DNA from 3 places in the Flavobacterium sp. PS2 genome. Region 1 is predicted to be linked to each of the others. Evidence: riboswitches for the same ligand, from Rfam matches in the RefSeq annotation. Region 1 holds a riboswitch; each other region holds the start of a gene.

Region 1 (8,185 bases):
AAATATTGACCACAATCCTGAGTATCTGAATAAAGCTAGTCGCTATTTCCCTTTGATCGGGTGGATTGTTGGAGGTATATCTTTTCTTGCATTTTATGGTGCTTCATTTCTAGTTTCAACGTCCGCAGCAGTAATTATAGGAATGATTGCTGGAATTTTAACTACTGGAGCCTTTCATGAAGATGGTTTTGCCGATGTTTGCGATGGTTTTGGTGGGGGTTGGACCAAAGAAAAAATCTTACTCATCATGAAAGACAGTGCCATTGGCGCTTATGGAGCTATTGGTGTTGTATTATTATTTTTATTGAAATTTCAATTACTATCTGAATTAGTAACTATAGAAACAATTACAACTCAGCAATCAGTGCTTACTGTTTTATTGTTGTTTATTGCAGGACATTCCATTAGTCGTTTAGCAGCTATAAGCATTGTATTTACACATGAATATTCTCGTGAAGATGCGACAAGCAAAAGCAAACCAATTGCAAAAAGCTTTAGCTGGAAAGAAGTTTTAGGTTCTTTCTTTTTTGGTTTATTACCTCTCTTGGTTCTTTCTTATTTTCAATATCAATTACTTTTAGTATTAATTCCAGTTTTCCTAACACGCTACTTTTTGGCTCGTTATTTCCAAAAATGGATTGATGGTTATACTGGAGATTGTTTGGGAGCAACACAACAAGTTTGCGAAGTTATTTTTTACTTAAGTGTTATAGCAATATGGAAATTTATTTAGTTCGTCATACTGAAACTGTTTGCGAAAAAGGAATTTGCTACGGTCAAACTGATGTAAATATTGCTGAACCTTATGATTTGATTTTTGAAAACATTGTAAAGCAATTACCTCAAGATGCATTGTTATATTCGAGTCCATTAAAACGTTGTGTGTTACTTGCCAAACATATCCAACAAGAAACCAAAATTTTAAATTACAAAGAGGACAAACGTTTGATGGAAATGGATTTTGGTGATTGGGAAATGAAAAACTGGAATGAAATTTCTTCAAATGATTTAAATCCGTGGATGGAAGATTTCGTAAATATTCGAGTTCCAAACGGAGAATCTTTCATCGATTTACATGAAAGAGTCACTCATTTTATAGAAAACGAAATACTTGCTAAAAAACCGTCAAAGGCAATTATTGTTGCACATGCCGGAGTAATAAGAAGCATATTATGTCTTTTAAACTCCCTTCCTCTTAAAGATGCTTTCCAAAACAAAGTCGATTTTGGACAAGTAATTAAAGTTGAAATCTAAATAAAATCAACTTTTGTTTTGTTTATGAATAGTATTAAATAATCAAACAGAATTGATTTATAAGCTTTTTTAACTTTATATTTGCACTTTCATTAAGGTTGTGCTATATTTTTTGAGACACATTAAAAGGGAATCAAGTAATTGAAGATTGAAAACATCAAAATCAACATTCGAAAATCTTGAGCTGTACCCGCAACTGTAAGCTTAGTCCTGTAAGGGATGCTTGTTGTTAACTACAAACCACTGTTTTAGAACGGGAAGGGAAACAACAAGACGCGAAGCCAGGAGACCTGCCTTTGTTAACAAATATCGAACTCTCGGGAAAAAGAGTTTAGAAATTATGACATTACAAAAGTTTTACATCTGTTTTTCGCTCTTAGTTTGCCAATTCATTTTGGCACAAAATGATTCTATAACAAAATTAAAAGAAGTTGTAGTTTCCGACACTAACCTCAAAAAATACTCAGACTCACAATCGATTCAAGTACTTAATGACTCTATTATTAATAGAAATCAGGCTTCTTTAACTTCCCTTTTAAATTATAATACTGTTATTTACTTTAAAGAAAATGGCCTGGGTATGACTTCTGCTCCATCCTTTAGAGGAACTACTGGTGCACAAACGGCTGTCATCTGGAACGGAATAAATATTAATTCACAGTTTTTAGGTCAAGCTGATTTTAATACAATTGGAACAAGAGATTTCAATTCTATTGCTGTAAAATCCGGAGGAGGAAGTATTCTGTATGGCAGTGGCGCTATTGGTGGAAGCATTCACCTTAACAATGATTTGAGTTTTAAAAACAATTTTTCAAATCATTTATTTTTTAGTGCAGGAAGTTATGATACTTACAGTGTAAATTATCGTACTGATGTTTCATCAAAAAAATATAGCCTTCAGGTTAGTATTTCTAGAAACAGTTCTGAAAATGATTTTAAATATCCTGGAAAAAGCGATCAAAAAAACCTTAACGGAGAATACTACAACACAAGTATGAATACAACTTTTGGTTATAAAATCGACTCTAAAAACACCTTAAAATTATACAGTCAGTTTTATGATGCAGAGCGTCATTTCTCTTTGACCTCTCCTAATGGAACCAAAACAAAATACAATGATTTCAATACCCGTAATCTTTTAGAATGGGAGAATATATTTAATCGATTCACTTCTAAATTAAGAGTGGCACATATCGGAGAATCTTATAAATATTACCCAAATATTACCTCAGATTTTTTCACTTATGGAAAGGTTGAAACTTCTATTATTAAATATGATTTGGCTTTTGATGTAAATGATAAAATCAAACTGAATACTATTATTGATTACAATCGTAATAAAGGACATGGATCTAGTATTGACAATGTAAGTAGAGAAATAGGATCTGCTAGTTTATTATTGCAACACTCTGTAACTGACAAATGGGATTATACAGCCAGTGTTCGTCAGGAATTAACAGATAATTACGGAAATCCTTTTCTCTTTTCTTTAGGAACAAGATATCAATTTACTGATTTTTACCGTATCAAATTAAACGCTTCAAAGAATTTTAGAATGCCTACTTACAACGATTTATTTTGGGAAGGAAGCGGTAATCCTGATTTAAAACCTGAAACTTCTTATCAGGGAGAAATCGGTAATGAATTTTTTACAAAAAACTTCTCATTATCTGTAACTACTTATTATAATTCTATTAAAGATTTATTACGCTGGATCCCTTCTGAAGGCGGAGGTGATACTTGGTCTCCAGAAAACACAAGCAAAGTAAGAGCTTATGGGGCCGAAGTACTTTTGGAATGGAGAACAAAAATAAAAAATCACAATTTGACTCTTAACGGAACTTATGCCTATACCGTTTCTGAAAGCCAACAATTAATTAAAGGAGAACTATTATACAAACAACTTATATATGTTCCTTATCATAAATTAACTGGATCTGTTTCTTATAATTGGAAAAAAGTTTCTTCTTATTTTCAATATTTATATAATGGAGATGTTTACAGCACTCCTTTTAACAATCCTGCTACCAAAGTAAAACCTTATAGCGTTGGTAATCTAGGAATCGATTATGACTTAGGAAAAAAGAATAGCTACAAACTTGGATTTCAAATACTAAATATTTGGAATGAAAATTATCAGCCAGTTATTAGCAGACAAATGCCTGGAAGAAATTACACAGTATATATAAATCTTAACTTTTAAAAAAATGAAAAAATTAAACAAACTATTTTTAGCTATAATCATAAGCTCTGCATTTTTTGCTTCTTGCAGTAGCGACGATGATAATACCCCACAAGAACCAAGAGGAAACTATGAAGGTGGATTATTCATTATTGAAGAAGGTGTTTTTGAACAAGTCAATGGGTCCATATCCTATTTATCAAACGATTTTAAACTAGAAAAAGATGTTTTTTCATTAGTAAATCCAGGTAAAGACATTAAAGATGTACCCCAAAGCATTGGTTTTAATGGGGATTTTGCTTACATCATTGTAAATAGAGGTAATAAAATTGAAGTTGTTAACCGATATACATTTAAAAGCGTTGCTACAATCAGTACAAAAATAAGCAATCCTCGCTATATTGCATTTACAAATGGAAAAGGATATATTACAAACTGGGGTAATCCAGGAGACGCTTCAGATGATTACGTAGCTGTAATCGATCTTGCCACAAATACTGTTGCATCAACAATTCCTGTTGTTGAAGGTCCAGAACAAATAATTGAAACCGAAGGTAAACTTTATATAGCTCATAAAGGTGGTTGGGGCCAAGGAAACTCATTATCAGTTATCAACTCTACCACTAATACAGTTACAGCAAACTTTGTAGTAGGAGATGTTCCTAGTTCATTAGTAAAAGATAATGGCACTTTATATGTTTTATGTAATGGACGACCATATTATGCTTTACCTGAAACAACTGGTAAATTAGTAAAAGTCAACATGAGCACCAATACAGTTTCTTCAACAATTGATTTTCCTGGTATAACACATCCTGGGTTCTTAGCTGTTGAAAACAATAAACTATATTATACTATTGGATCTGATATTTACTCTGCAGCAACTAGTATAACAACTTTGCCAACCACTCCAATATTTAAAGCAACTAAGACTTCTAATCTTTATGGTTTTGCAGTAAAGAACAATAAAATATATGTTGCAGATGCAGTAAACAATCAAGATCCTGGAGATGTTTACATTTATTCTTTAACAGGAGTTTTATCTAATGAATTTAGTGTTGGTATAGGACCAAACGGATTTTACTTCAATGACTAATTAAAATCATTTATTTACATTTTACTTTATTAAAAAAGGCTTTCTAACGAAAGCCTTTTTTATTTCTCTATCTAATCTTGTAATGCTCTCAAAAGTCCTTCAGGAGCTTTATCTACATACATTTGATTTCGAATACCATCTATTGATTTTGAATCGGTAAAGTATTCAAACTCTTTACCATCTTTAGGCAAAATTACTTTACCTGTTCCTGTAATTTTAGAAATTGCAGTACTTAATAATGGTTCCGTTTCATCTCCTAAAACTCCCAACGAATTTATACTTTCTATTACGCTATAAGTAGGCGTTAATCCATTAGTGTATTCTCCAAAACCTACTGAGTTAACAATCTTCAAAACAATTGGCTGCATCGCATATTTATGACTTGGATTAACATTTCTTTTAAGAAAAGTAGGAGAATCATACAAAGTAACCGAACCTACATTTTTACCTATAGTTACATCACCTATTTGTATTACATCAATGTATGGTTTTAACCCATTAATAACCAATTCACTTGCCGAAGCTGTACTTTTAGAAGTTAATATATATACTTTGGTCAAATTCAAACTATTTAAAGCAACTCCATTAAATTTATCTACAAAATTATTGATTAGAAATTCTGCATTATTAATTTCTAAACTTTCATTCATTTTAGCATTCCATTTTTGTTTAGAGAAAACTTTATCTGTAAACTGTCCTGTAATCATACTTGCTAATCGGGTTGCTGTTTGCACAGAACCTCCCCCATTATATCGCAAATCAAGAACTAAATCGGTAATACCTTTTCCTTTTAATTCTCCAAATGCAGCATTTAATTGATCATCATAGTTACCATAAAAACCATTATACATTAAGTAACCTATTTTACGACCATTCTTCTCTATCACTTTATTTATGAAAATTGGATTTTCATCCAAAACAGATTTAGTAAGCGTAACCGATTTGCCGTTTGGTACAAATGTCGTTCCATCATAATCAGTTAAATTTATCGTATAACTATCTGGCGCGAGTAAAGTTTTATAATTATCATAAGTAATTTGCGTACCATTAATACCATAAAATAAATCTCCACGCTTCACTCCTTTGCTTGCAGCATCTGAGTTAGGAAGAATATAACGCACAAAACCAATCAAATCATTAGAACCTTTAGATTTTGGACTTAATTTAAAATCAATTCCATTATTTTTAGATGTTCCTTGAAGTTCTTGTTCCAATACAGTATAATCATCTACAATCCAACTAAATCTGTCTATTGACGGATCTACTCGCAAAGAATTAAATAATGTTTCGGGATCTGGATATCCTCTTAAAAAAGAATTTAACGCTTCTTGATTATTATTAAACCGATCATCGGATAAATTAGGAACATCACCTTGCCATAAATAATATTGATTTAATCCTTTCCAGATAAAATCCTGAACCTGTAGGTTTTTAGGAGCAGCCACATCATCTTGATCCTGACAGGCTTGAAAGCAGAATACTGCTAAAAATAATAATATTGCGGTTCTTAATATTGTCTTCATATAGTAGGTATCAATATAGTATTAACGTAAAAATACTATCTTTAGTTTTATTTCACACACTTTTGTAACAAAAATAATTCTGTTTCGTCTTGATACTATAAGCGAACCTATAATTTGTAATTTTTATGAACCAAATCGTTTTCCTTCAGTTAGTAAATCCTTTTAAAGACAAAGTATTTCGTCTGGCAAAACGATTACTCATAAGTACAGAAGAAGCAGAAGATGCCTCGCAAGAGATTTTAGTTAAACTATGGAGTAAGAAAGAAACATTAAGCACTTATAATAATGTTGAAGCTCTTGCCATGACAATGACAAAAAATTATTGTCTGGATCAATTAAAATCAAAACGAGCCAGTAATCTTACCCTTGTACATTCTAATTACACCGATAGAGAGCCGCGATTAGATCAAAAAGTAGAAGATAATAATAGTTTAGAATGGGTAGAAAAAATAATGAGTCAATTGCCAGAGCAGCAACAAATTTTAATTCAGTTACGAGATGTCGAACAATATGAGTTTGACGAAATCTCCAAAATAGTTAATATGAATGAAACCGCTATTCGCGTAGCGCTTTCAAGAGCTAGAAAAAAAATAAGAGAATCTATGCTTAATACACATCAATATGGAATCAGATAAAATAGAAATATTATTAGAAAAATACTTTCAGGGAGAAAGCACTATTGCCGAAGAAAATGAATTAAAAAATTACTTTTCTTCTCCGAATGTTGCGCAGCATTTAGAGCAATACAAACCACTTTTTGGTTATTTCTCTCAAGTAAAAGAACAACGTTTAACGCAAGAAATTCCACTACAAACTAAGAAACGTAATGTGGCGTGGTTATCAATTGCTGCTTCGGCTGTCCTTTTACTAGGAATAGGTTCTTATTTTTACCTCAACAACACAAATAACACAACTCCTGTTGTTGCAAAATCAGACTTAGGAACTTATGACTCCCCAGAAGAAGCTTTGGCGGCGACGCAAAAAGCCTTGGCTATGGTGTCACACAATGTTAATACTGGTATAGAAAGTGTCCAGTATATTAAAGAATACGAACAATCAAAAAACTTAATTTTCAAACAAAATAAAACTCGATAAAATGAAATCAACGATTCACGAAAACAGAAAAAACAATAGAAGAAGCTTGAGTAAAAATTTCATAATAACACTAGTTTTCGCATTTGTAAGCCATGCATTTTATGCACAAGGAGCTTTTGACAAATATGATGGTCAGGATGATGTAACATCTGTAATCGTAAACAAAAAAATGTTCGATTTAATGAGTAAGGTAAAAGTTGATGCTTCGGATAAAGAAACACAACAATACTTAAGCCTTATTAAAAAACTAGATAATCTAAAGGTGTTTACAACACAAAGTACCAGAGTTGAAGCCGACATGAAGCTTACCGCAGATAAATACATAAAATCTGCAGGTTTAGAAGAGTTAATGCGAGTAAATGATAACGGAAGAAACGTAAAAATTTATGTAAAATCCGGAGCAAGCGACACTCAAATAAAAGAGTTATTCATGTTTATTGATTCAGGTAAAAATGAAGACACTGTTTTACTATCGCTTACTGGTAATTTTGACTTAAACGAAATCTCGGTACTTACAGACAAAATGAAATTACCAGGAGGTTCTGATTTGAAAAAAGCATCTAAAGGGAAAAAATAACATGAAACGAATCACCAACATTTTCGCCTTTTTAGGATTATTACTTCTAGTAAGTTGCAATTCTGAACCTTCATTACAGAAATATTTCGTAGAAAATACCGAAAACAAAAACTTTATTGCTCTCGATGTTTCACCAAGTATTCTCAATGTAAACAAAGAAAAATTATCGGCCGAACAAAGCGAAGCATTAAACTCTTTCGACAAAATGAACATCTTGGCTTTTAAACGAAATGATAAAAACCAAACTGAATATGAAGCTGAGAGAACTAAGCTAAATACTATTTTAAAGAACCCAAAATACCAACAATTAATGAAATTTGGTTCTGGAAAAGATGGCGCTTCAGTAAGCTATGTAGGAACAGACGAGAATATTGAAGAATTCATAATTTATGCCAACAGAAATGAAAATGGTTTTGCAGTAGTTCGTGTTTTAGGAAAAAATATGAATCCAAACAATA
Region 2 (8,185 bases), 1.8 Mb from region 1:
ATAGAATCTTTCACAACTCCATCAGTACCAGTTACTTTAACAGTCCATTTGTATTTTGCAACAGCTTCACTAGCGTTTTCAATAACAACTTCTGGATTTATAGTTACTACGCTATATCTTTCTACAGCAAAATTTGGTTCTAATTTTAATGTAACAGAAGCGTTTTTAACGGGTTCAGGAGTTATTTCAGGTTTTGAATCATCATCGTTACTACAGCAATAAAAAGCACCAATAGCTACTAAAATCAAACTATATTTTAAATATTTTTTCATTTTCTTATTCTTTTACTTTTCTTAAATTATATTTTTTTAATATATGAAGATCTGCTGCTCCTGCGAATCTTGTTGCCATTGATGATTGCTGATGACAAAGTCCCATTGGCTCACTAACACAGTTTACAATTTTTATAAAATTTATTCCCGGTAGATTTGCTTTGTTTCCGTTTTTATCTACAGCCCAGTCTATATCAATATCAGGATTTACAGCATTTACATATCCCCATTCAGGAGATTCAAAATTCCATAGTGTAGTTTGTCCGGGACGTAGTGGTGTAAATTTTACATTTAGCCTGGTTCCTTCATATACAGCTGTATTTTGAGTTGTCCAAGCTGGATAATATTCTTTTTTTGTCTTAGATCTTGGTAAATAATAGGTTTCAGAATTATTGTTTTCGCAATAAATGTGTTCACGATCTATAAATGGATCATTAGGACCACTTACTACTACAGGCTTTCCTATGGCAGGTTTATGGTATGTAATCTTAAAATTTTTGGTAGTATTTTCTTTAGTATGCTGACTTCCTATTATTTCGTACCATTCATCATCATCTGGTTTTCCATTACCGTTTTTATCATAGGCTACAAATAGTAATCCTGGAGCTGGGGGATTGCCTTTATCGGTTAAATCTCCTCCATAAACTCTAAAATCTTTTTGTCCTGCATTATTAATAACAGTATGATCAAACCCTACAATAATAGATCCTCCAAAACCACCTAAGTCTAATGGATAACCAACACTAGTTTCATTAATCCTGCCTAATGCTACTCGCATTATATCTTCTTTTGTAAAACCAATTTTAAATAAATCATTGGCAAACATTCCCGGTGCAGGATCAAAATCGTAGATTGCTGTTATATAAGGATTGTAATTTTTAGTCTCTTTAGTAACATTTACTAGTGTTTTTTTGCTTCCTTTTTTTCCATCTGCCGATACATTTAATGTCAGTTCATATGCACCTGAGTATAGCGCTATGAATCTTAAATCTTTAGTATTTCCAACAATAGAATCTGTAGTTTTATTAACTGGATTTTTAGTCATTACCCATTGATATGTTGGGTTTGTTGCAGTAGCTGAAGCATTTATATTTAAGACACTAAATGTTCCTATATCATGTTTTTCTTGAAGAGTAATTGCTATTGTATTCTTAGCCTCGTCTACTGGTTTTGAGTCATCATCATTACTACTGCATCCTATAACTAAGAATGCAAGGAATAATAAATGGGTTAAATTTTTTTTCATGGTTTCTGGTATTATAGTTTAATTTAAAATCCTTTTTTATTTATGGTCTGGTAGGGATATTTTCTCCTAAAAGATGCAAATCTGTAGCACCCATTATTTCGGTAGAAGTTTCTCCTAACCATCCGGCTTGCTGATTAAGTGCATTATAAACTTTTACGAAATCGACTCCTGGCAAATGAATTTTGTTTCCATTTTTATCTATTGCCCAATCAATATCTATTGCAGAATCATTATCATTGTTTGGGGCATTATCTGCATATCCGTATAAAAATGCGTACTGAACAAAATAGCTTCCAGTTCCGCTTTCATCAACAGCATTATCTGGTAATCTTGTACCTTTAAAAGTGATTTTTTCCTGATCTTTGAGCCATTTTGGCCAATAATCTAAGGAATGATTATAAGCGTTGTTCTGGGCTAAATAACCGTCTTTACCTTGGTTGTCTTTCCAGTATATATATTCTATATCTGTAAATTGTACAGTTCCTGTACCACCTCCTGGAACCGGAATTTTATTAGGATCAGGTCTATAATAGGTGATTTCATAATTCTGAACTGTTTTTTCCATTTTATGCCCAGCTCCTTCTATTTCGTACCATTCATCATCCGGAAGTCCATTTTTATTTTTGTCGTAGGATACCATTATAACTCCAGCTTCACTACTCCCGCCACGCATAGTTTTATCAGGATTAGGATTGGCCTCTGCCCAAAAAGCATTCCCTAAAACTCTAAAATCACGTTTGCCTTTTACGTTTACAATTGTGTGATCGAAGCCAAAAACAATATAACCACCAAAGGCTCCTAGCGAAATCAGATCTCCGTTTTTCTTGGCTAGATACGTATTAGCTCTGCTTAAAATTTTATCATACGTTTCACCGTCATTCGCTGCAGGCAAATCATTTATAAACTGTCCCGGAGCAGGTTTAAAATCAAATACTTTGGCAATAAATGTTTTATAATCCTTAGCTTCCTTGCTTACGTGTACTTTAATTTTTTGTGTTTGCGTATTTCCGTTATCAGTTATAACTACAGTAAGTTCATACGTTCCTATTTCTGTTGCTGCAAATAAGGCTTCTTTTGCAGTGTTGTTTGCCAAAGAATAATTTTCTGAAGGAGAATTTGTTACACTCCAACTATAAGTTGCATTTGCGCTTACGGTACTATTTACAGTAATTGGTACTATTGTAGCTCTTTGCGCATTGTACTCATTGTTACCAATACCACCTGTTGGCGGATTACTATTATCAGAACTATCGTCTCCACTAGAACAATTGGTTACCAATGCTGCTGCGAGTATAAGCAATAGCGTTCGGAAATGTTTTAAAGATTTGTTATACATGATTTTACTATTTTAGTTTTTGGTTATAAAAGCAATATGTGCAGGTATATTTCCTGCTGTAGTTTTCCATTTTAATTTTCCATCGGGTGTAAAGCAATAGATATAGCCTGTTACGACATAATTTTGTGCATCGGTGATATAAATTTCTTTGGTTTCGGGATTTACCTGTAGTCCGTAAGGAATCATTATTTGTTTATCTGTACCGTCAGTGATTATCTTGTCGCTTATTATCTTTTTGGTTTTAGTGTCTAATATTCCGTAGGTTACTTTATTACTATTAGTAAGATAGCTCCACGATACACTATAGAAATAGAGTAAATCATCTACTAAACACATTCCTAGAACCGGAATATCGAGTTGCATTTTTTTCTCATCCGTTTTGGTATCAATTACAAAAAGATTTGATGGTGTATTGTAATAATCTCCTCTGGAACTCACATAAATATCTCCTCTACTGTCTATTTGCATACTGTAAAGATTTATACCAACATCTATCTTTTTTATTTCGGTAAAAGTCTCAAGATCAATCACAGATACGGTTCTGTCATAATTAGGAACTCTATAACCTCCTGAGTTTGCTACATATAATTTTCCGTTACTAACCACCATTTGCTCTGGCTGATAACCTACATTTACTTTTCGTTTTATTTCTAATGATGTGGTATCAATTTCAGCCACAAAACCTATCTCTGCGTTAGGATCTATGGCTACAGGACCAGAATAGGAACTTACATAGGCTTTGTCTTTGTAAAAAGCTACATATCGGCAGTTAGGAATATCAATTTTTTTGATACGTTTTGCCGACCATTTATCGATTACTTCAACTTTATTAGAACAGTTTATTACAGCATAAACCTTATTACCATAAATTTTGATATCGTTACCTACGTCACCCAATTCTTTTATAACTGTAGGGTTTCGTTCCGAATAAATATCGGTAGTATAATTTCCGGTTCTATAATTAAATATATCGATGCTCGCGCGGTTCATCCCCATATTACCTTCGTTAAGCAGATAAAAACCTTCTATCTTGCCATCACTTCTTGGTGCAGCAACGCTTTTATCCGAAGATGGAAAAATGGTTTCTTCTTCTCTACAAGAAGCAAAAGCAAGGGCTATAAATAAACCGAGGATTAATTGTGTAGTTATCTTTTTCATAGCGCAATACTTATTATAAATTTCATTGTACGTCCCGGCATCGGATAATTGTATATAACCTCATACTGCTGATTAAGTACATTGTTTACCTCTATTGTACCTTTTATTAAATATTTGCTTAAAGCAAAAGACTTTTGTACCGCTAAATCGTGTGTGTACCAAGGCTGAATTTCATTGATTTTGATATTGTTGACATTACCATTATATCGTTTTCCTACATAAACAAAACTGTAGTTAAAATTCCAGGTTTTATAATCCACATTTAATATCCCAGAACCGCTATGCCACGGAGTATAAGGAATCTGATCTCCGTAAGAAGACAATTCTAAACCTGCAAATTTTGTATAATCTCTACTTTCAGAATAAGTGTAGGTAAGATTCGTAGCTAAGTTTACATTACCAATATGCATTCCTATATTAAGTACCGATTCTATACCTTTTCCTTTTACTTGTCCCATATTGGTCATCATCCAGCGGAATAAATTTCCTGTTGGAGCTGCTACAATTTTATCTTTGGTATTGGTATAATATCCATCAACCTGAATAGAAAGTTTGTCTAAAAAAGAATTATTTACTGGTAAATTATAAGTAAACCCAACATCGTACTGGTTCATATATTCGGGTCTCAAAGTACTGGATCCAACCATGGTATAATACAAGTCATTAAAAGTGGGCATCCTGAAAATACGTTTTGCAAATGCTCGTAAATTAAAATCGTAGTCTTTAAATGGTGTATAACCAAGGAATAATGCAGGAGTAAACTCTTTTTTGTCCGGAGCTTTTGCGTTATAGCGCACTTCTTCCTGAACATAAGTACCAACAACACTACCTAAAGCTTTAAATTGCCCAAGTCTGAAGGAACTTGCCAATGAAAACAATGCTGTATAGCGTTGCGGAAATGAAAATTGAGTTTGTATCCCTTTTCTTGTAGCATTAAGTTTATTGTATTGAAAATCTGTAGATAACGAAACATCCCATGTTGGTAATATATTGTACATATTTACTGCCGAGAAGTATATTTCCTGTTGGTAATAACTATCGTCAGATTGTGCTCCTTCGGTTACTGTTTCGCCTAAAATATGGGTTGTATCTCTGGCAACATAATGTGTATAATCATAAGCATATTTTGCCTTTGCCTGAAATTTGTATTTTTTTGTAAAATCCTTTACTATAGATGCCTGTGTGAAGAAATTCTTGTCGTACTGTCTAAATCCGTCAGAAAACTTATTTTCGACAATTGCTCCCGGTGCTCCCCTATCTGAGTCGTAATAATAAACTTTGGCATCCCAGGAACCATTATTTATTTTTCCGTAAAGTCCAGATTCAAATCTGAATGCTTCAATATCACTATTATGTCTTGTGGCAGTAGTATCGTAAGCTACGGTACCATCCTGATTGTTTCTTTTGTACCTGAATTTATATTCACCGTTAGATTTTATATACTCAGAACTTACGCTCATGCTTACTTTATTGCTCAGCTTTTGTTCCCATCTAAAAGACGGATCAAAATAATTTATGGTCATAGTTTTAAACCGCACCAATAAATTTGTTTTTTTATTCCCTTCAAAAACGGGACGTTTAGTTCTTAAATAAATAGTAGATGCTGCTGCAAAGTCTTTTGCAGACTGGAATATTTCGCTTTTCTGACCGTTATACATGGTAAGAGATTCCATGTCGTCTAGGGAATATTTACCTAAATCTGTAACTCCGTTTTGCGCATTACCTAATTGGATTCCGTCGTAAAAAACACCTACGTGGTGCGTTCCCATATTACGGACATCTACAGTTTTAAGTCCGCCAAGACCACCATAATCTTTAATCTGGACTCCGGCAAAATAACGAAGTGCATCGGCAACATTATGACTGGCAAGATTTTCTAGTAATTTCCCCGAGAGGCTTTGCACAGGAATTACTTCCTGGTATGGTTTTGCCTTAAGAATTACTTCTTTTAGTTTGCGAATGCTATCATTAGTTGCTTGTGAATGAAGCAAAAATGGAGTAAATAAGATAAAAACGAATAAAAGCTTTTTGTTTGTATTATACATCACTAAATAAATTATAAAAACTTTTCGCGATGTAATAATCAAGAAGCATAATAAGAAAGTCCCGCTATAAAATAACAGGCTAATTTTCTTGTTCTTCAACTTTATTCCTCGAAAGTTTTAAACTATGTGATTTTGGCAGGTCTCCTGACTTGTTCCATCTTTAAACAACCTTCTCATCCCGAGAATCGGGACAATGGCATAAGTAACGTTTAAAGACTTATATAGAACTTACAGTAGCGGGTCTGTTCAGGATTTACACCTGATTCCCTTTTAACTATTTTTCCTTAAATTTTAAGAAAAAGTAGACCAAAATTTTGAGCAAATATATAACATAAGTTTATGAAAAAAAGTTCTTATTTAATTTAATTAGAATTAAGACAATAAAATAAGGGCATAATCTGCTAATTTGATAATTTTCATTTATATCCAATAAATTTAAAAATATGACAATATATCAGTTTGAAAACTAGACGATTCTTGTAAAAAAACAATATCTCGATGTTTCGACATCCATGTGGTTACCTCCTATTTTTTAATAAAATGTAAAATAGTTCATCATTGTTTTTTACATAAAATGTATATTTGATTTTCTCTATTTCAATATTTAGAAAACCTTTATAAATTAGAGAAACTCAATCTTAAACTCAAAAAATTTAGCATAAAAAATGGAAGTAAAAAGTTTAGAAAACATTGATATTAAAGATCTATTAGCGGTTATTAATTTATCTTTTTCAGATTATATCGTGCCTTTTAGTCTTAATTTAGAGCAACTTAAAGCTAAGATTTCTGCCGAAAATATTAAATTAGATTTGTCTATCGGAGTTTATGCCGAAGATAAATTAGTTGGATTTATGCTGCATGCTTTAAATACTACAAACGAAGAATTTGTTGCTTATAATGCTGCAACAGGAGTTGTTCCAGATTATAGAGGAAAAGGTTTAGTTGGTAAAATGTATGCTATTTTAGTGCCGAAATTAGAAAATCTTGGCGTTAAGCAAATGGTTTTAGAAGTTATAGAAGGAAATCATCCTGCAATACGAGTTTACGAAAAGATGGGTTATACAATACATAGAAAACTAGATTGTTTTAAAGGTAAAGTACCGGCATTAGATATAAATCCTAAAGTTGATATAAAGAATCTTAAAGAAGCTCAATGGGAATTGTTTAAATCTTTTTGGGATATAGAACCTTCATGGCAAAACGATATTATGGCAGTGAACAATAGTATAGAATTTAGCCAAATTCTTGGAGCTTATATAGATGCTGAATTGGTAGGTTATGCAATATATAATCCTACATCCAAAAAAATTAATCAAGTAGCTGTAGCTCCTAATTATCGCCGTAAAGGAATTGGTACGAGTTTATTTAATCATATTAACAATGCTGTGGATCAAAATGAATTATTAGTATATAATGTTCAGAATAGTTCTGCAGAAGCAAAAGGATTTATAAAAAATTTAAATATACCATATACAATTTCGCAATTTGAAATGAAAAGAAATCTTTAAGTAAAAAAGAAATATAAATTTTCGGTTGTAAAATTAATTAGGCAAAAGAATTAGTGACAATTAGTGTAATTCGTGTTTAAAATTGATTTATAATATTTGAACCTGGACGAAAGTTTACTAAAATTTGATTTTTTTTTATAATTTTTCAACAGAATTGTATATTTAATTATATCAGTTATTTGAAGCTGTTTTTTATAAAATTTTAAGTAAGATTATTACTCAACTTAGTCATAAAACTCACATAGTCTGAGTCTTCCATTAGGAAGAACCTATATTTTTTAGTATTTTTGCACCCTTTTTTACACAATATAATACAACAATGGCACATTCAAACAATGATTTAATCCGTTTTTTAGAAGCGCAAAACCAGCTGTATCTTACCGCTCTTTCTGAAATTAAAAAGGGGAAAAAAGAAACCCACTGGATGTGGTTTATTTTTCCACAAATTACGGGTTTAGGCACTAGCGATACAGCCAATTTTTATGCTATTACCGATTTAAAAGAAGCTACAGAATTTGCAGCACACCCAATTTTGGGAAAACACCTTGTTGAGATTTCTGAGCTTTTATTGACTTTTAAAATGAAATCAGCAGAATCACTTCTGGGAGAGTTAGACGCTA
Region 3 (8,185 bases), 570 kb from region 1:
AATTGTTTTGGAGAAACTAAAAAACATTCTATATTTGCACCCGCAACAAGCACGGTACCTTAGCTCAGATGGTAGAGCAATGGACTGAAAATCCATGTGTCCCTGGTTCGATCCCTGGAGGTACCACGAAACCCGAATAGAAATATTCGGGTTTTTTGTTTTTAACACTTCTCCACAAATGCATTATTTATATATCATTTACTCAGATTCTTGTCAAAAATTCTATATTGGAGAAACTAACAATATAGATAATAGAGTTTCAAAACATCAGGAACATTTTTATTCAAATTCTTTTACTAAAATAGCTGATGACTGGGAAATTGTTTTAATATTTAATTGCGTTGATAAAGAAGAAGCTATCTATTTAGAAAAGTTTATAAAAAGAATGAAAAGTAAAGTATTTAACAATAAAATAATCGCTGACCCATCTATTTTAAAAGATATCCTTTTTAAAAGAAAATCATAATTTGTCCCTGGTTCTCCCGAAGCCTCGGGACTTGAGGTACCACAAAACCCGAATAGAAATATTCGGGTTTTTTGTTTTTAATACTTTCCTGTTTTTCAACCGCAAATAAATTTTACCGCAAAGGTCGCAAAGTAAAAAAACACAAAGGTTCGCAAAGTTTAAATTATAGACCTGTGATTTTTTTTATGAGAAGAAACTCCGTATCAGAAATTACCATATTTCAAATATAGCCCATGGTTTCAACCATGGGAGACGGATTAAGATTACATATTGCGCTCCAACGGTTAAAACCGTTGGCATGATTATAAATATTACAAAAAAAAGGTTCGCAAAGCTTCATCATAAAGCTTTGCGAACCTTTGCGTAAATCTTAGCGTACTTTGCGGTAAAAATTATTTACAGTTTAAAAAAATTATTGATGAAATACAGAAACTGCAGGGAAATAATATCCTGAAAAATTTACCGATGCTGTTTTTGCTCCTGAATCAGCGTTAAATATATAAAGATTGTTTATAGAGAAATTCACACCAAAACCTGAATTTAAGGTATTTACCACCAAAGTATTTTTCTTTCGGTCATAACCAATTCCTGCACCATATAAGATATTTGAATTTGTTAATGTAATAAAAGGCGCAGTCAATGACTCTGGAGTACCAGTGTATTTGTAAATTTCTTTACCACCACTAAAACTTCCGTTTTTAGCAATGAAAACATCATTTTTAGCAGCCGTAATAGATCCTGGATGCCAAGCTCCCCAGCTTCCGTAAGCCTGAAAACCTAATGCGATTTCTTTTACTTCAAGAGTATTCGAATCTATACTTATAAGATTTTTACCTCCTGCTGCCCATACTTTTTTATCATCGGTAACAGCAAATCCTAAAACCATACCCGGAATCGTTTTTTCGACTACCAATGTTGAAGCATTTATTACAATAACCCCTTTTGAAGCAGACAATGCAAAAATATAACCGTTGGCCTTAACAACATCTCCAACCTGACCTGTAACACCTTCGATTTGCCCATTCACTTCCATCGTATTAAGATTAAGCTTAAATATCCCTTTACCAGAAGTCAAAAGAGCTTGATTTTCATCAATACCCACAACTGCACGCCAGTCGTTTCCGCCTTTAGCCGGGACTCTTTTTTCTTCTTTTAATGAATAAGCATCGGCTACTACAACAGGTCCGCCAACTTTAGAAACTAAAAATAGTTTTTTATTAATGATGGTTCCAAATTCTAATGTAGATGATGCCGGTTTTAAATCTTTATCTGGATTTACTTTTACAAAAACACTGTCTTCTATAGCTCTTGTATCGTATCTATAAAACCCTACCGTTCCTGTTCCGTGACCAAACCACCCTTCGTTGATCATAAAGAAACCGTTTTCATATGCTCCCCATGCATGGATATCATAAGTAAGAGAAACTTTTCCGCCATCATTTTTGGCTATCATTGTAATTTTAAAATCTCCCCTCGTTTCTGGTTTAAAGATATAGGTAGAATCAGATCCTACTACTTTTCCATCTATCGCCCATTCAAAAGCAACATTCTTTCTATCTGCTAATTTTGAGCTTAATTGAAGTGTTTTCCCAACGGTTAAAGTATCTTTTAATTGCTGTTCGCCTTTTATTACTGGTGGCTCTGTAAAATCGTCATCATTATTACACGAAACTGTTAGCATCATCAAAGAAGCAATTGCAATTAATTGCTTGGAAAAAAATCGGTTTTTCATTATTCAATATTTAAAAATTATATTACTTAATTCTTTAAATCGAAATACAATTCACCCTTACAAAAGTTGTATAAATAAACTTTTGTAAAAGCACAGCATATTGCAAAGCGATACGTTTTAATGATTTTTTTAGTGGAGAAAAAGAAAATATCGAAAGGAGAAGCTTCCAAAAAAGGATTGCTTTTGCGATATCATATTTGCAGAAAAAAAATCTCATAAATTCCATTTTTGGCTTACGAGAATAGAATAGACAAACAATACCATTATCACACAAAGTGAAAAGTATTATTCTTAATTCAAGCTTCAATCCCCGAAAGCTATTTATTACTATAAAAACGGCAGGTCTTCTGACTTACTCCCTACACCCAGCCTTCCCTTTCTAAATGAAAAGTGACGTATTAAAGGGTTTCGGTTAATGAGCTTACAGCTGCGGGACAGTTTTGGATTTACACCAAATTCCCTTTTAATGTCAATATCATATCGATATGACAACCATTTTCTGTTTCAAAATTTGAGTTGCAAAACTAGTGTTTTCTTTCGTAACAAAGCAATAGTTATTTATTTTAAAGGCCTTGAACATCTCTGCAAACTATAATTTATTTTGAATTATGAAGCTTTGATTTACTGATCAAATGTTAAATCAACAAACAAACCCTATTTGTTAAAAAACCATCAACTAAATATAAAAATATCTTATATATTCGTAAAATGATACCTTATACTTTTATTTACTATTAAAAACACAGCCATTTTATGAGTAACACATCTACAAAAGGAATTTGGAAAGTTATTTCGGCCTCTTCTATGGGGACAATGATAGAATGGTATGATTTTTATATTTTTGGGAGTTTGGCTGTAGTTATTTCGACCAAATTTTTCCCCTCCGATAATCCAACAGCATCTTTCCTGGCAACATTAGCCACTTTTGCAGCAGGATTTGTCGTTAGACCTTTTGGCGCTTTATTCTTTGGACGTCTTGGAGATTTAATTGGGAGGAAATACACTTTTATGGCGACCCTATTATTAATGGGATGTTCTACTTTTTTAATTGGTTGCATTCCGAGTTATGACACTATTGGTTTCTTAGCACCAGTATTAGTCTTGATTTTACGATTATTACAAGGACTTGCACTTGGTGGAGAATATGGAGGCGCCGCAACCTATGTAGCCGAACATGCTCCTGTGGGACAACGCGGGTATTGGACTTCATGGATTCAGACTACTGCAACTGTTGGACTTTTTATTTCTTTGATGGTCATTTTAATCACAAAAAATTCTCTCTCGGCGGAATCATTTGATTCTTGGGGATGGCGTGTTCCGTTTTGGGTTTCGATTGTAATGGTAGGGGTTTCTTATTTGATACGAAAAAACATGGATGAATCTCCTGTTTTTGCTAAAGCAAAAAAGGAAGGAAGCATAAGCGTAAACCCTTTAAAAGAAAGTTTCGGGAATAGATATAACCTGAAATTTGTCTTGCTTGCTTTATTTGGAGCAACAATGGGACAAGGTGTAGTTTGGTACACTGGACAGTTTTACGCCATGAGTTTTATGAAAACTGTAATGAGTATAGATTCTTCACAAGTAGATGGATTACTAGGAATTGCATTATTGTTAGGTACTCCGTTTTTTATAGTCTTTGGGTGGCTAAGCGATAAGATCGGTCGAAAATATATTATGATGGGTGGCATGTTACTCGCTATCCTACTCTACAGACCTATATACAAACAAATGTATGAAACTGTGAATCTGGATAACAAGGTTATTTCAAATACATATACAACTGAAGCCGATAACAATGACAAAAAAGAACATTACGTTATTATAAACAATGAATATTCAGACGGGACAACTGCAGCGATTAAACAAATAAGTCATGCTGAAAAAATTAACCCCGAAAGACAAACTACAATCACTATTAATTCTCAAGATAAATGGTCATTGATTTTTCTGGTATTTGTTCAAGTTCTTTTCGTTACGATGGTTTATGGTCCTATTGCAGCTTTCTTGGTAGAAATGTTTCCTGCAAAAATAAGATACACATCGATGTCTTTGCCATACCATGTCGGGAACGGAATATTTGGTGGTTTGCTTCCTGCAATTTCAACCTATTTTGTAACCCACTCTAAAGAAGTTGGCAAATCCGACTTTTATCTCGATGGGCTTTGGTATCCTATTATTATAGCTTCGATATGTTTTGTTATCGGAATGATTTATATTGACAATAAAGACAAAAATACTCACATCTAATCCTATCTCAATGAATGTACTAAAACGAATATTAGGAATACTATGGATAATACTATCTATTGCTGCTGCTTACTTTTGCATTTTTGAATTTGGATTACCAAAACTTGTTTCCGACAAACAGGATGATTTAGTTTTCGGAATTATAATTCTATTTATCCTTACCCCTCTTATCGTTTTAGGACTTGGTACTTTTGGGTATTTTTCATTGATTGGAGAATATGACAAAAGAAAATAAATTACATTTTTCTATTTGCTAAAACTACTTAAAACAAAAAAGCTGCCTATAACAATCTATAGACAGCTTTTTAACTAACTAACCAAATAAAATTATTTTTTCAAGAACTTCATTACTTGAGTCTTGTTGTTTTCATCTATTGCCTTCACGATATACAATCCTGTATTTAATTCACTCACTGAGAACTGAGAAGTTATCTTTTCGCTTCCGCTAAAGCTTTTCACTAACTGTCCAGTCAAAGAATAAATCTCTACTCTTGAAACCTCAGTATTTAAAGTAAAATAATCTGAAACCGGATTAGGATGTAAGATAATCGCATTTGGTTTCTCAAAATTCTCTATTGCCAACAATGCTTCCTTATTACCATAAATCCTAAACTCTCCCGGAGGAATTGCGATTGTAGCTGCTACATTAGTAACATTGATAGATGTATTGTCCATTAAATTATACCAAACTCCTGTGTACGGAAAACCAGTAGCAACACTTTGAGTAGTTACATCAAAATTTGCAAGAATCAACACGTCTTTTAACTGCGTTGATGCCAATGCTGCATTTGTAATTTTTATATTTGGAGATAATGAATTTGTATTTGACACAGTAACTGCCCCTGAAAAAACAGGCTCTACAGTTTTCATAGTAATCATTTTTGTCCAATCATTATAAATCTTGCTTCGGCCTGAATTTCCTAACCAATTACCTGTCCATTGTGGTTGCAGTTTTGTATCAAGTTTACAATCGCCAGGAATTGCTCCACTTTCATCATTAACGATTCCGTTATTACATGCAAATATAGAAGCATCCCAACCTAAATCGCCAAAATGCCAAATCATCTTTGGGCCAGGAATTAATAAGGACACTGCTCCAATAGCCGACATTCTAGATAAAGCAACATTTAGGTTTTTGACATCATGGCTTGCATTATTACTATTACCATATTGTATGTTCTTGTACATTAATCGTTCTTCGTCATGACTCTCGGCATAACCCATCAATCTATTTGCATCAAAACCATGACTAATACTTGTCATCCTTGAGATATTACTTTCGGTAGCATATCCCATTGATAATTGATTGTATGCATTGGTCATTTTCCCCCACATCATGATTCCTTTACTAGGTGTCTCCTCAATTTTATAATTAGCCCATAGTTTCTCTTCGGCATCACTACCCAAATGCTCAAAAATAGTATAATGTGTAGGATCAAGACTCCAAGAATAATCAGCATACGTTTTTAATACATCTACCCTATCTTGTTGCAAACTATTTGTACACGATTCATCACTTGCAGTACAGTTTTGCGTAAAGCCTTTAGTTAAATCCCAACGTAAACCATCAATTTTATATTCTTCAACCCAATGTTGGATTACTCGTTTTACATAGTTTTGAGTTCTCGCTTGCTGGTGATTAAAATCTTCTCCAACACTATAACTATGTTTTGCAACAGTATTAAAGTAAGGGTTATCTGCCGATGGCGAACCCCAACCATCATTATCTGGATCGTTCATCCACATTCTCACCATTGGATTACGACCAAATGCGTGATTTAGCGCAACATCCAGAATAACAGCTATTCCGTTTTGATGGCATAAATCAATAAATTCTTTAAGCTTATCTGAAGTGCCATAAAATTTATCCAAAGCCATATGAAATGATGTATTATATCCCCAACTTTCATTGCCTTCAAACTCCATAACAGGCATTAATTCAATTGCATTTATTTTTAGATTCTTGAAATAATCAATCTTGTCTATTAAACTTTGATAGTTTCTGTTTGCATCAAAATCGCGAACCAAAACTTCGTAAACCACTAATTTCTCTTTTTCGGGTTTAGCAAAATTTGTTACTTGCCAAGGATATGCTGTTTGTCCTGTTTTTAAAACGGTAACTTCTCGTTCTTGTCCTACTGGATAAACTGGCATATTTGGATAACTTGTTGCTGGAATTCCTGCATCGTCAAAAGGGGATAATACCAATGTAGAATAAGGATCAGCTATTTTTACTAATGAAGGTGAATTAGCTATTGGTGAATTAGCAACAACCCAATATTGATAGGTATTATTTACTCCCGAAACTAATCCTGTTAACTCTAACCAGAACTTACCCGAAGTTGGGTCTTTTTTCATTGCATAAGAACTAGTAGGCACCCAATTATTAAAGCTTCCTGCCACATAAACATAATCTTTTAGCGGAGCATCTAAAACCAATGTTGCTTTTGTAGCATCTGTAGTATTATAATTTATTCCATCTACTAATCCTACGGGCATAGCAACAGGTATTACAGTTCCTGGATTAACTATTGCTGTAAATTTTTTAGTAATAGTTGTTCCACTCTGGATAATACTTAATTCATAGCTCTGATTCCCCGTAATATTTGCATGATTAAACACATAACTCGAAGTACTAGGATTAGTATCTATAACCACTCCGTTTGATTTTAGACTATAACTTGCAACTCCATTTGTATTTGTAGCTGTAATATTTAAGTTTCCTCCACTTGCTACAATAGTATTGCTATTTTCTAGCGGTGAAGTTAAAGTTGCCTGAAAAGCACCAACCTTAATAAAGAAATCAGAACAAGACGGAGCAAGTTTTAGTGCTTGAGAACCAGCAGCATTTCTAAACACCATTCCCATTTTTACAGCAGCGGCTTGTTGTATTGTTGTCAATCCGAAATAAACACTTGGCGTAATAACAATACTCCATGTACCATTTGGATTTTTGGTCATTAATCCAATTCCGTCATCAGCACCCCAATTTCCTTTTGCAGTTGCCCACGGGTTAGCCTCTGTCCCTATTCCTGCATGCATATATACCTTTGTGGGATTTGCTCCCATCTCATTACAAGTTGGCGATGCAAAAGACGCAGTAATCGTTATAGGCTCGTTAACCTGAAATATAGCAGGCGAAACTGTTATTTGCTGTGCATGAGTAACAATACCCCACAACAAAAAGAAAGATAATAGTAACGTTTTTTTCATAATCTTGGTTGGTTGATTGGTTAGTTTGTATAAAAAAGGCTACCCATAGGGATAGCCTTTAAATTATTTATACTAAAAATTAATCTAATGTTATAGTTTTTGCAACATTATCAATTTTAAGAACTCTAGGTCCAGTTGGTCCAGTATATTTGAAGTTTTTATCGCCATCTTCTGCATTAACTAATTCTGCATCAATAGTGTATCCATTACCAGAATAATATGGGTAGTTACGACTATTGCCTGCGCCCCAATTTCCTCCACTTGTAAAGTCATTAGATAAAAATTCTCTAAATGCTTGTCCACTTTTAAGAACAATAGTTACTTGATAGATATCTGTTTGACCTGCAACTAAAGGAAATTCTGTTTCAGCATCACCATCCCATGACCATCCACCTGGAGTTGCTTCTCCGACTAACCAATGAGAACTTGCTAATGGTACGTGATAAGGAGTTGCCTTAAAAGTATAGAAGTTAGAATACTGTGCTTCAGCACCAATTCCTAAAGTAGCTTTAATACGAATATCAACA

Evidence for each region. Region 1 has a riboswitch for cobalamin ahead of ACJ6WR_RS15125 (TonB-dependent receptor plug domain-containing protein). Riboswitches for the same ligand answer to the same signal wherever they lie in the genome.
Region 2: it holds a riboswitch for cobalamin, as region 1 does, so the genes downstream of both, ACJ6WR_RS22385 (TonB-dependent receptor) here and ACJ6WR_RS15125 (TonB-dependent receptor plug domain-containing protein) in region 1, are expected to answer to the same signal.
Region 3: it holds a riboswitch for cobalamin, as region 1 does, so the genes downstream of both, ACJ6WR_RS12525 (DUF5074 domain-containing protein) here and ACJ6WR_RS15125 (TonB-dependent receptor plug domain-containing protein) in region 1, are expected to answer to the same signal.

What each region holds. Positions count from the first base shown of each region.
Region 1 covers NZ_CP176426.1:3,454,338-3,462,522, reverse strand. Annotated here, with positions in the region: gene ACJ6WR_RS15135 (adenosylcobinamide-GDP ribazoletransferase) at 1-733, shown strand, start outside; gene cobC (alpha-ribazole phosphatase) at 718-1,254, shown strand; cobalamin riboswitch at 1,333-1,567, shown strand; gene ACJ6WR_RS15125 (TonB-dependent receptor plug domain-containing protein) at 1,595-3,457, shown strand; gene ACJ6WR_RS15120 (YncE family protein) at 3,462-4,532, shown strand; gene ACJ6WR_RS15115 (S41 family peptidase) at 4,604-6,055, opposite strand; gene ACJ6WR_RS15110 (RNA polymerase sigma factor) at 6,181-6,690, shown strand; gene ACJ6WR_RS15105 (hypothetical protein) at 6,677-7,150, shown strand; gene ACJ6WR_RS15100 (DUF4252 domain-containing protein) at 7,152-7,727, shown strand; gene ACJ6WR_RS15095 (DUF4252 domain-containing protein) at 7,729-8,185, shown strand, end outside.
Region 2 covers NZ_CP176426.1:5,206,754-5,214,938, reverse strand. Annotated here, with positions in the region: gene ACJ6WR_RS22405 (hypothetical protein) at 1-272, opposite strand, end outside; gene ACJ6WR_RS22400 (hypothetical protein) at 277-1,518, opposite strand; gene ACJ6WR_RS22395 (hypothetical protein) at 1,559-2,854, opposite strand; gene ACJ6WR_RS22390 (YncE family protein) at 2,867-4,012, opposite strand; gene ACJ6WR_RS22385 (TonB-dependent receptor) at 4,009-6,057, opposite strand; cobalamin riboswitch at 6,174-6,383, opposite strand; gene ACJ6WR_RS22380 (GNAT family N-acetyltransferase) at 6,723-7,565, shown strand; gene ACJ6WR_RS22375 (DUF1810 domain-containing protein) at 7,885-8,185, shown strand, end outside.
Region 3 covers NZ_CP176426.1:2,884,943-2,893,127, reverse strand. Annotated here, with positions in the region: tRNA gene ACJ6WR_RS12535 (tRNA-Phe) at 54-126, shown strand; gene ACJ6WR_RS12530 (GIY-YIG nuclease family protein) at 179-466, shown strand; gene ACJ6WR_RS12525 (DUF5074 domain-containing protein) at 879-2,198, opposite strand; cobalamin riboswitch at 2,518-2,710, opposite strand; gene ACJ6WR_RS12520 (MFS transporter) at 2,952-4,445, shown strand; gene ACJ6WR_RS12515 (DUF6814 family protein) at 4,456-4,680, shown strand; gene ACJ6WR_RS12510 (alpha-amylase family glycosyl hydrolase) at 4,773-7,658, opposite strand; gene ACJ6WR_RS12505 (SusE domain-containing protein) at 7,738-8,185, opposite strand, start outside.